DNA from 2 places in the Undibacterium sp. YM2 genome. Region 2 is predicted to be linked to the other one. Evidence: predicted binding sites of a transcription regulator. Region 2 holds the regulator's gene; the other holds the start of a gene.
The links. Region 2 encodes sigma-54, which starts transcription at its own class of promoters, with help from an activator protein. Its sites were predicted from a motif close to TGGCANGNAANCTGCTTT; they were not measured.

Region 1: nirB (nitrite reductase large subunit NirB) is a predicted target of sigma-54. The motif match lies at 3,461-3,478, and genes of this name have one in related genera.

Annotation. Positions count from the first base shown of each region.
Region 1 is NZ_AP018441.1:1,405,334-1,411,506, reverse strand. It holds gene UNDYM_RS06325 (nitrate reductase) at 1-568, opposite strand, end outside; gene nirD (nitrite reductase small subunit NirD) at 632-976, opposite strand; gene nirB (nitrite reductase large subunit NirB) at 1,001-3,430, opposite strand; gene UNDYM_RS06310 (NarK/NasA family nitrate transporter) at 3,802-5,016, shown strand; partial or broken gene UNDYM_RS31040 (protein phosphatase 2C domain-containing protein) at 5,036-6,173, shown strand, end outside.
Region 2 is NZ_AP018441.1:492,547-498,719, reverse strand. It holds gene UNDYM_RS02405 (HAD family hydrolase) at 1-309, shown strand, start outside; gene lptC (LPS export ABC transporter periplasmic protein LptC) at 306-950, shown strand; gene UNDYM_RS02395 (LptA/OstA family protein) at 965-1,534, shown strand; gene lptB (LPS export ABC transporter ATP-binding protein) at 1,536-2,291, shown strand; gene UNDYM_RS02385 (RNA polymerase factor sigma-54) at 2,303-3,793, shown strand; gene hpf (ribosome hibernation-promoting factor, HPF/YfiA family) at 3,901-4,248, shown strand; gene UNDYM_RS02375 (enoyl-CoA hydratase/isomerase family protein) at 4,947-6,041, shown strand.

The sequences.
Region 1 (6,173 bases), 910 kb from region 2:
GGCGGCGATACAAAATAGGATGTGCGTAAGCCGTGTTGGAGCCGACGATGAAAATAACTTCTGCGAGGTCTATATCTTCATAACAGGCAGGCGGTGCATCCGCACCCAGGGTCTGCTTGTAACCAGCAACCGCGCTTGACATGCACAGGCGCGAGTTGCTGTCGATATTATTGGTGCCTATCAAGCCCTTGGCGAGTTTGTTGAAGACGTAATAGTCTTCCGTCAGCAACTGACCAGAAATATAAAATGCCACGCTGTCTGGGCCATGCGTCTTGATGGTGTTTGCAAACTTGCCCGCCATGCTGGCAATGACGGTATCCCAGTCACTGCGCTGACGTAGCTCTTCACGCATTAGCGAATCACGCATTTCAGGATACAGCGCCCTGACCTGTTGCTGTATTTTTGCATCTGCAGACAGATGCAAAGTGCTGCCCTTGCTGCACAGGCGGCCAAAATTAGCTGGATGCTCGGTGTCGCCACGTACACCCAGCACTTGCCTACCATCGCTTTCAATTACTACACCGCAACCAACGCCGCAATAACAACAGGTAGATTTGGTTTCAGTCATACATGCCTTTAAGTGCACGCTGCATCACATACTATGCATAGTATGTGATGTAGCGCATTTTTTCTATGCCTCTATTGCGAGCGTACGTAACTCATTTGCATCCAGATATACCTGATCTGCATCCACCTTCAGACTGAACTTCTGGGTACAGCCCTCATCTGGAGAAATCGCGCAACCTGTGGGCAATTCTATGTTCCAGTTATGCAAGGGGCAGGCTACTCTTTCGCCAAAGACTATACCTTGTGACAAAGGACCGCCTTTGTGCGGGCATTTATCCAGCAGAGCAAAGACCTTGTTTTCTGTATTTCTGAAGATGGCGACATCCGGCTTGGCCGCACGTGCAACCACGCGCGCACCCAGTACGGGGATATCTTCTACACGGCAAATAACTTGCCATTCCTGACTCATGTTTTTTCCTCTCAAAAAATGGCGTTATGCTGGCAAGCGTTCAAACTGACGCGTATCGACCTGAGCTTTTTCTGGTTCATGCCATGGATCAGACTCACCTTCCAGTGCAAATAGCAAACGTTGATACAGGTCTTTGCGGCGCTCGTGGTCTTCCAATATGATTTTCTTCACATAATCCAGACCGACACGGGCAAGGTAATGCACGGTGCGCTCCAGGTACCAACCTTCTTCACGATATAACTGCAAGAAAGCACCGGTATATTCCATGACTTCTTCATGGGTTTTCAACTTGACCAGGAATTGCGCAACTTCGGTTTTGATACCGCCATTACCGCCTACATAAATTTCCCAACCAGAATCAACGCCGATAACACCAACGTCCTTGATACCTGCCTCAGCACAATTACGCGGGCAACCTGACACAGCCAGCTTGACCTTGTGTGGCGAATACATGCGTGCCAGTTCACGCTCCAGTTGCTGCCCCATGAGGGTGGAGTTTTGCGTACCGAAACGGCACCATTCACTGCCCACACAAGTTTTCACGGTACGCAGACCCTTCGCATAAGCCAGGCCGGATGGCATGCCCAGGTCTTGCCATACGGCGCGCAAATCCTCTTTCTTCACACCCAGCAAATCGATACGCTGGCCACCAGTGACCTTGACTGTTGGTATCTTGAATTTATCGACGACATCAGCAATCCTGCGCAATTCGCTGGCATTGGTTTCACCACCCCACATACGCGGGATGACGGAGTAAGTGCCATCCTTCTGGATATTCGCATGCGAGCGCTCATTGATGAAGCGTGATTGCGGATCATCCTTGGCTTCACGTGGCCATGTAGAAATCAGATAGTAGTTGATGGCCGGGCGACAACTGGAGCAACCGTTAGGAGTACGCCATTCCATGAATTCCTGCACGCCAGATACCGTCAATAACTTGTTGGCCTTGATGGCATCACGCACTTGCTGATGGCTATGATCAGTACATGCGCACATGGGTTTGACTTTTGAAGCCGTTGAATAATCACCACCAGCGGTGAACATGATAATTTGTTCTACCAGCCCGGTACAGGAGCCGCAGGAAGCTGAAGCCTTGGTATGCTTGCGCACATCATCCAGGGTGAACAGGCCTTTTTCCTTGATGGCCTTGACGATGGTGCCTTTGCAGACACCGTTACAACCACAGACCTCGGCTTCGTCCGGCATGGCAGCGGCTTTGGTATGGCCTTCATGACCAACGTCACCGGTATTTGATTCACCAAACATCAGGGAATCGCGGATTTCAGAAATATTCTTGCCTTCGCGTAGCAATTTGAAATACCAGCTGCCATCGACAGTATCGCCATATAAACAGGCACCAATCAGCTTGTCATCCTTAACCACAAGCTTCTTGTAAACGCCACCTATGGGGTCAGACAAGATGATTTCTTCCGTGTCTTTGCCACCCATGAATTCACCGGCAGAAAACAGATCTATACCTGTCACTTTCAGTTTGGTGGAGGTGACTGAACCCTGGTAACGGCCTATGCCAAAATTAGCCAGGTGATTGGCGCAGACTTTGGCCATTTCAAACAGAGGTGCGACCAGACCGTACACAGTGCCGCGATGATTGACGCATTCACCAACAGAGTAAATGCGCGGGTCATAAGTCTGCATGGTGTCATTGACGATGATGCCGCGATTGCAGTACAGCCCTGCAGATTCTGCCAGCGCAGTATTGGGGCGTATGCCAACTGCCATGACGATCAGTTGCGCAGGGATTTCCAGGCCATCGGTAAAGCGTATGGCTTTGACGTGACCAGCATCATCACCAATGATGGCTTCGGTATTTTTTTCGAGCAGGAAGTTCAGGCCACGGTCTTCCAGTGATTTTTGCAGCATCTTGCCAGCAACAGGATCAAGCTGACGCTCCATGAGCCAGCCTGGCAGATGCACGACAGACACGCTCATGCCGCGCATTTTCAAACCATTGGCGGCTTCCAGACCCAGCAGACCACCACCGATAACGACAGCATGTGTATGCTTTTCTGCCGCTTCTATCATGGTGTTGGTGTCGTAGATATCGCGGTAGGCAATCACGCCCTTGAGATCCTTGCCTGGAACCGGCAACATGAAAGGTGTAGAGCCAGTGGCCAGCAGCAGACGATCGTATTCAGTCTGGGTACCGTCTTCGGCGATCACGATACGTTTGTGGCGATCGATTTTGGTGATTTTTTTTCCGAGGTGCAGCGTGATATTATTTTCTTCATACCAGTCGACATCATTAAGCATGATGTCTTTGATGGTTTGCTCGCCTGCCAGTACTGGTGATAGCAGGATACGGTTGTAATTGGCATAAGGTTCTGCACCAAATACGGTAATGTCATACAGGTCGGGCGCGATCTTGATTAATTCTTCCAGGGTACGCACACCTGCCATACCATTCCCTACCATCACTAGCTTAAGTTTCTTCATGGCTGCTCCTTTGCTTGTCTCCCCAGACTCTAAGCAAGAGCAATGCCAGTTCATTTTTATCAGAGGGAAAGCCAGGCTGTTTTTATAAGCCTGCACCAATTTAACTGCGCATTAATATGGTTTTCACCAAGAAAAACGGAGGATTCCTCTGTTGGCGGCAAAAACAATGCCACTTATTGAAGCATGCGCCCAAAATCCTTGCGGTACTCATACAAAACCCAGCCATTCTGGTGCAATGCACCATTTAATTCAGAGTACGCACAGTTTTTGCGCAGAAAGTTTTGTTTTTAATCATGAAATACGTGAATCACCTGCACATTTTGATGGCACGTCCCTTGCAAGTGGCATGCATGTTCACTATTGGAGCGATCATGCAAAAAACTTCCTTCTGGAAAGCCGGGCACACACCCACCTTATTGGCATCCTTTTTTTATTTTGACCTGAGTTTCATGGTCTGGGTATTGTTGGGGCCACTCGCCATCCAGATTTCCAAGGACCTGGGCCTGACTGCCGCGCAAAAAGGCCTGATCGTCGCCACCCCCTTATTGGCCGGTGCCCTGCTGCGCATCGTCATGGGTGTGCTGGTCGATCATCTGAAACCCAAGAAAGCCGGTTTGATAGGCCAGATCGTCGTACTGGCGGGATTATGCTGGGCATGGCTGGGGAATTTGCACACTTATGAACAACTGCTGTTCCTCGGCGTGATCCTGGGCGTCGCAGGTTCTGCCTTTGCCGTGGCATTGCCGCTGGCATCGCGCTGGTATCCGCCTGAACACCAGGGTACTGCCTTGGGGATAGCGGGTGCAGGCAATTCCGGCACCGCCTTTGCCGCCCTGTTTGCACCAGCACTGGCAATTGCCTTTGGCTGGCAAAATGTGTTTGGCCTGGCGCTGATACCCTTGTTCATCGCTTTGGCGGTTTACCTGATTTTTGCCAAGGATGCGCCAGGTGATGCACCTAGCAAATCATTGACTGAATACCTGGCCGTGCTGAAAGACAAAGACGCCTGGTGGTTCATGTTCTTTTACAGCGTGACCTTTGGTGGCTTCTCTGGCCTGGCCTCTTCCCTGACGATTTATTTCAATACGCAATATGGTTTAACGCCAGTGACAGCCGGTTACTTCACTGCTGCCTGTGTTTTTGCCGGTTCTCTGGTACGCCCCATGGGTGGCCGTATTGCTGACCGCATAGGTGGCATCAAGACCCTGTCTGTCATGTACACCATCGCTTCTGCCTTCCTGTTCATTGCATCCATCGGCTTGCAATCTGCGGCTGCTGCAGTATGTGTATTCGTGGTTGCCATGCTGGCCTTGGGCACTGGCAATGGTGCGGTATTCCAGTTGGTGCCGCAGCGTTTCCGTAAAGAGATGGGTGTCATGACTGGCCTGGTGGGCATGGCTGGTGGCATAGGTGGTTTTTATCTGGCGGCCAGCATGGGTTATTCACGCCAGATCACCGGCAGTTATCAAATAGGCCTGTCGATTTTCGCCAGCCTCGCCATCATCGCCTTGCTGGGTTTATCATTGGTCAAGAAACGCTGGCGCACGACCTGGGGCTCTGCCGCCATGACTACTGCAAAAATCTGAATACACAAAATACACAAACATGCCACTGACAGTCAGCACAGGACATCACAGCGTCGCTGGCATACGCCCGCGTAATGAAGACTTTGTCGGCATGGTCACGCCAGGCGAACCCGAGCTGTCCTGCAAAGGCATGGTACTGGCAGTGGCAGATGGCGTCTCTGGCAATGAAGGCGGGCGCGAAGCGGCTGAATATGTAGTACGTGGCTTGCTGACAGACTACTATGCTACGCCTGACACCTGGGAGGTAACAACAGCACTCGACAAGGTGCTGGTCGCCATGAATAGCTGGGTACAGCAGCAAGGCTCAGTCCGCCGTGAGCTGGCAGGCATGGCCACTACCATGACCTCACTGGTCTTGCGCGGACGCATGTATTACAGCGCCCATGTCGGCGACACCCGCTGTTACCTGTTGCGTGACGGTGTCTTGCAAAAACTGACCCAGGATCATGTTTGGGACAGACCGGAGATGCAACATGTGCTGACCCGTGCCATCGGCCTGGACAACCACCTCGTCATCGATCATGGCATGGGTGAGCTGCGTGTCAATGATGTCTTTTTGCTGGCCTGTGATGGTATCTGGGCCAGTCTGACAGAATATGACCTGACAGATTTTTTGAAGCAGGTCAGCACCGGTAAGTTGGGCAGTGAGGCTGCATGCGAAGCTCTATGTGCAGCCGCATTGAAAGCGGGGTCGCAAGACAACTGCAGTGCGGTGATAGCACGCATAGACAGCTTGCCAGAAGGCGAGTTGCGCGATGCCATCAGCGAGCTGCGCGCCCTGCCCGTACCACCACGCATGAAGCCCGGCCAGACCCTTGATGGCTATGCGATAGAAGAAGTCATGCATACCTCGCTGACGACGATACTGTATCGCGTCAGCGACACCTCTCATCACCGGCAACTGGTGTTAAAAACCCTGCATCCCGACAAGGCCAATGATGCGCAGGAGCGCTCAGCCTTTGCGCATGAAGCATGGCTGGCAAAGCGCGTGGTAGCACGTTTTTTCCCCCAGGTGATCACGCCCGATCAAAGAAACTACCTGTACTATCTCTCAACCTGGCATGCCGGTGCATCCCTGCAACAAAGGCTGGAAGCCGGGCAGCATTTCACGATACCAGAAGCAGTCGCTTATGGTGGCAAGCTGGTACGCGCCATCG
Region 2 (6,173 bases):
GCTGATCTTGGCATCAGCCATGTCAGCCAGGGTATCCATGACAAGAAAAGTGCATTTCTTGAACTGCTGGCGAAGCTGGATATCCCTGCTGAACACTGCGGCTTTATCGGTGACGACGTGATTGATTTACCGATACTGACCAGGGTTGGCTTTGCAGCCAGCGTACCAAATGCCCATGCTGAAGTACAACAACGTGTGCAGTACATCACCAGGGCCAGTGGCGGCCAGGGTGCTGCGCGCGACGTCTGCGACTTCATCCTGCGTGCTCAGGGCAAATATGAACAGGCTTTACAAGCATATCTGACATGAAACCCCAAATGACCATAGACCGCTTCCGCATCTGGCTGGCCGTGATCCTGCTGGGCGTGATCACCATGGGCACCATCTGGGTCATGGAAGTCATACGTCGCCATGCCGATGATGAGCAAAGCCGTACTTCTGCCAGGTCAGCACCGGATTACTATGTCGAGAAATTCAATTTCATCCGGCTGTCTAACAATGGCAAGGCCAATTACCATATCACCGGTGACAGCCTGGTGCATTTGCCGCGGACTGACAATATAGAAATCAAGCATCCGCAGATCAACAGCTTTGATCAGGGCAGGCCTCCCCTGCACCTGCGTGCTGAACTCGCCGTTGTATCGCAAAAATCTTCACTGACCACACCCAAGCGCGAGCATGATGAGGTTCACTTGCATGACAATGTCAGCATGGAGAGACCTGAGGGCCTGAGTTCACAATTTGTGCGTGTGGAGTCTGATTATCTTTTGCTCTTGCCGGACGAAGACATCGTTAAAACCGACAAACCGGTTTCAATTACGACTGGCAAACTGCATTCAACTGCAACTGGCATGATTGCCAATAATTCAACCCAAGGCCTGGAATTGCTGAGCAAGGTTTACATTCAACTCAAGAAACGTGAACCTGCTCCCAAAACCGGGACTAAATAAGCAAGAAAGCGAATATGCACATGATCAAAACATCATTTAGCGTCACACGCTTGATCAGCCTGGCCTGCCTGGGCCTGGCCTGTGTTTCTGCGAATGCAGAAAAAGCCGACAGTAATAAAGAGACCATCATCAAAGCCGGTTATGGCATCAGTGATGGCAAAGCCAGCGTCAGCAGATTATCCAAGGGTGTGTCCCTGGTGCGTGGCACCCTGACCGTCACTTCTGAGAGTGCTGTCGTGACCGAAGCCCCGAATGGTGATCAGTTTGTTGTTCTGACAGGTGGCGGTGGCCGCAAAGTCACCTTCCGCCAGAAACGCGATGGTGGCCCTGATCTGTGGGTAGATGGCGAAGCTGACCGTGCTGAATACAACCAGAGTACAGAAATCGTCAAATTCATTTCCAAGGCCAAGGTACGCTACCTCGAAGGCAAGCGCGTCACCCAGGAACAGGAAGGTGAATACCTGTCTTACGACAGCAAGAATGACGTATTTGTTGGCACGAATTCAACCAGTGGCCAGCATGTAGATGGCTCAGGCAATATCACCATCACCTTGCAACCAAAACCAGAAAAACAGGCTAAATAAGATGACAGCACAGTCAAGCAGCACCTTGCTTGTCAAGGGCTTGCAAAAGCGCTATGGCGCGCGCCAGGTGGTACGCGATGTTTCCCTGCTATTGAAAAGTGGCGAGGTGGTGGGTTTGCTGGGGCCGAATGGCGCAGGCAAGACCACCTCGTTTTACATGATCGTTGGCCTGGTACCTTCCGACGCTGGTGATATCACGATTGATGACGTGAATATCTCGCAACTGCCTATCCATGAGCGCGCCGTACTGGGCTTGTCTTACCTGCCACAGGAAGCTTCGGTATTTCGCAAGCTGACGGTGGAAGACAATATCCGTGCCGTACTCGAATTGCAAAAAGACAGTGAAGGCAAATATCTCGGTGCCAAAAAAATTGAGCAAAGGCTCAACGCTCTGCTGGCAGACTTGCAGATAGAAAAAATACGTGAAAGCCAGGCGCTGTCACTGTCAGGTGGTGAACGCCGCCGCGTCGAAATTGCCCGTGCACTGGCGACCAATCCTCGCTTTGTCTTGCTGGATGAGCCCTTTGCCGGTGTTGATCCTATCGCCGTCATTGAAATCCAGCGCATCGTGCGCTTCCTCAAGGAGCGCGGCATCGGTGTGCTGATCACCGACCATAATGTGCGCGAAACCCTGGGCATCTGCGATCACGCCTATATCATCAACCAGGGCGCGGTACTTGCCAGCGGCAAGCCTGACGACATCATACAAAATGAATCTGTACGTCGCGTTTATCTCGGAGAACACTTCCGGATGTGACGGGAATCATCATGAAACAAAGCCTGCAACTACGTACCTCACAACATCTGGCCTTAACGCCGCAATTGCAGCAATCGATACGATTATTGCAGTTATCCACTTTGGAATTGCATCAGGAGCTGGAGACGCTGCTGACCGATAATCCCATGCTGGAACGCGTCGATGATCCCCTCGATCACGCCGTACGCCTGCTGGCCGACGGTGCCATCAATACCAGCAGTACTTCTGCCGATGCCGGCATGGAAGCACCGGCAGCAAGAGAAGACAGTGACAAGTCAGCAGAACCGGCTGCCGCTGATGCAGAAACCGTCATCAGCAATGACAGCACCACCTCCAGCGAAGAAGACTGGGGCTTTGATGATGTGCAGCATGGCAGCAAGTCTGGCGATGATGAAGATGGCCGCCCCCAGCTCGGTGCAGCCCATATCACCCTGCGTGAACACTTGCTGGAACAGATGCGCCTGAACCTGCGCGAACCGCGTGACCGTGCCCTGGTCGAGCTGATGATCGATGCGCTCGACAATAACGGTTACCTGACCGAAACATTAGATGAAATACATGCCAGTTTGCCACTGGAACTGTGCGTAGAACCAGAAGAACTGGCGTTTGCGCTGAACATGCTGCAAAGCTTTGATCCCGCAGGTGTCGGTGCGCGCAGCCCGTCTGAATGCCTGGCCTTGCAAATCAGGCGTTTACCAAAAGTTGCTTTCGTCACACGCAGACTGGCATTGCAAATTGTTGAAACGCAACTGACTTTATTTGCACAAAGAGATTTCACCAAACTCAAGAAAATCTTCGACTGCGACGATGAAGATTTGCGCGATGCACAAACTGTCATTCGCCTGTGCAAACCACGCCCCGGCCTGGCCTTTGCTGCTGATGAATCTGACTATGTCGTACCTGATGTGATCGTCAGAAAATCCGGTAACGGCTGGCAAGTCATGCTGAATCAGGATGTCATGCCCAGGCTGCGGGTAAGCAGCATGTATGCCAACATCATGAAGCAAAACCGTGGCGAAGCTGGCATGGGCGCACAATTGCAGGAAGCACGCTGGCTGATCAAGAATATGCGGCAACGTTTTGAGACTATATTGCGCGTTGCACAAGCGATAGTCGAAAGGCAACGCAATTTTTTCACCCACGGTGCTGTTGCAATGCGCCCCCTTGTTTTGCGCGAAATTGCTGATACACTAGGATTACACGAGAGCACTATCTCACGTGTAACAACCCAAAAATACATGTTGACCCCACATGGCATGTTTGAGTTGAAGTACTTTTTCGGCAGCCATGTCGCGACGGAAACAGGGGGTGAAGCTTCTTCCACCGCGATACGTGCACTCATCAAGCAGTTGATAGGAGCAGAAGACCAGAAAAGCCCACTCTCTGATAGCAAAATTGCAGACATGCTGGGTGAACAGGGCATGGTAATTGCCCGACGGACAGTTGCCAAATACCGTGAAGCCCTCAAAATCCCCCCAGTGAGTTTGCGTAAATCTTTGTAAGCAGTCCTTGTAATCACGGTTTGAATTGCTATATATGATTTAGCTCAAGGCTAATAAATGCTGAGAGCGTATCGTAATAGCAAGCAACATCACTATAGGAGCACAGTATGAATCTCACCATCAGTGGACACCACGTCGAAGTAACTCCTGCAATTCGTGAATATGTACATACCAAACTAGAACGTATCAGGCGGCATTTCGACCAGGTCATTGATATCGCCGTCATCCTGACGGTGGACAAGCTCCGGGAAAAGGAAAAACGACACAAAGCTGACATTAATTTGCATATTAGCGGTAAAGATATCCACGTTGAAAGTCTGGCGCATGATCTGTATGCAGCCATTGATGCACTGGTAGATAAACTTGATCGTCAGGTCATCAAGCATAAAGATAAAATTCAAGACCATCAGCACGACGCCATCAAGCACATACCTGATCCGGCATCGGCTTCATAAGACCCCAGTCCTTACCCGAACAGGGTTGTGGACATCCAAAACAAGGACGCTAGAAGGCGTCCTTTTTGTTGGGTGCATGGTTTTTTGTAGGTCTAGTTTCTGACATTTAAAATAAATAATTTACTTTTATTGTCGTTTGTCACATACGCTGCTTAACAAGCTGCGAGTTAGTTGATTCACGGCATTTATATTAACGTCATTCCAGCGTGCTTTTAGCTGGAATCCAGCGACGTTCGTTATATGCCGAGGTGCTTATTGCAAGTGGCGCTTTGACTGAAGCGATTGCCCTCCGTGGATACAAGCCGGGTCCCGGCCCGGCAGCCGAAATACTTTCTTTGCGTCGCCAAAGTAAGTATTCAAAGAAAGGCGACCCAGGCGCAGCCGCCCCTTCGGGGTGCCCATTTGTGCAGTACAAAAAATGGGAAGATCCGAAACTCGCTTCGCTCAAACAGCGGCTCTTCTTTTTCCATTTTCTGTACTGCACAAATGGCGGCTACACATGGGAACTGCGGAAAGTCAAAAGCAACCCCAAAATTCAACGGCAACGGCAACGGCAACGGCAACGGCAACGGCAACGGCAACGGCAACGAGCATGATGCGTTTACTCTATTTCCTCATAAACATATACACCCCGTGACGCCCTCGTCTGACAAAGTTAAAATAGCAGCTTCATCCCCTACCCTGCATAGTCAACCACCATGAGCGAATTTGTACTTACCTCCGTCAAGAACAATATAGGCTATATCACCCTCGACAGACCCAAAGCGCTGAACTCGCTGTCACTCGATATGGTAAGAGCACTGACAGCGACCTTGCTGGCCTGGCATAATGATCAAAGCGTGCGGGCGGTGTTTATCCACAGCAGCAGCGAGAAGGCATTTTGTGCCGGTGGGGATATCCGTTTTTTCTATGACGTTGGCACTGCCACACCCAAAGGTGACTCCGCCCTGCTGGAAGATTTTTTCACCGAGGAATATGCCTTAAATCATTTAATCCATTTCTACCCAAAACCCTATATCGCGCTAATGAATGGCGTCGTCATGGGTGGTGGCATGGGTATCGCCCAGGCAGGGCCAGATTGCCGTTTGCGCATCGTCACCGAGCGTACCAAGATGGCGATGCCGGAAGTGAACATCGGCCTGTTCCCTGACGTAGGTGGCGGTTATTTCCTGTCTCGCACTGCGGGTGAAATTGGTACTTACCTTGGATTGACTGGCGATATCATCACCGCCGCTGACGCCATTTATGCAGGTCTGGCGGATGTCTATATACCTACTGCAGAAATACCGGCACTGATGAATTTAATCAGTGAAAGCACAGCCACTGATTTGCGCGTGGCGATACGCGATTTCGCGGCAACTTTTGCAGACCAGGCAAAACCAGATACCAGCAAACTGGCATCGCAACATGCGTCCATCAACGAGATATTCACAGGCAATAGCGTCACTAGCATCTGTGAAAGACTGCAGCAAAGCAACAACGAATTCGCCCAGCAAACCCTGGCCACCATGCAAAAACGTTCACCTCTGCTGATGTCAGTCACACTGGAACAACTGCGCCGCAGTAAAGACATGACAGTATCAGCCTGCCTGCGCATGGAAAGAAACATGGTACGCCATTGCTTCAAACATGGTGAAGTGCTGGAAGGTGTACGTGCCCTGGTGGTAGACAAAGACAATACACCACGCTGGTCACCTGCAACTTTGGCGGGAGTAACCGCCGAACAAGTGACAGGATTCTTTGCAGAAGCATGGCCTGCTCATGCGCATCCTTTGCGGTATTTGGAAGGGTGAGTTGAAGAATGACTAATCAGACCTTTGAACAATCGCAGCAAAAAAAATTGAACTAAGGTCGTGGTGACGTTGTTTTTGATTTTGCAGTTCCCATGTGTAGCCGCCGTTTGTGCGGTACAGAAAATGGAAAAA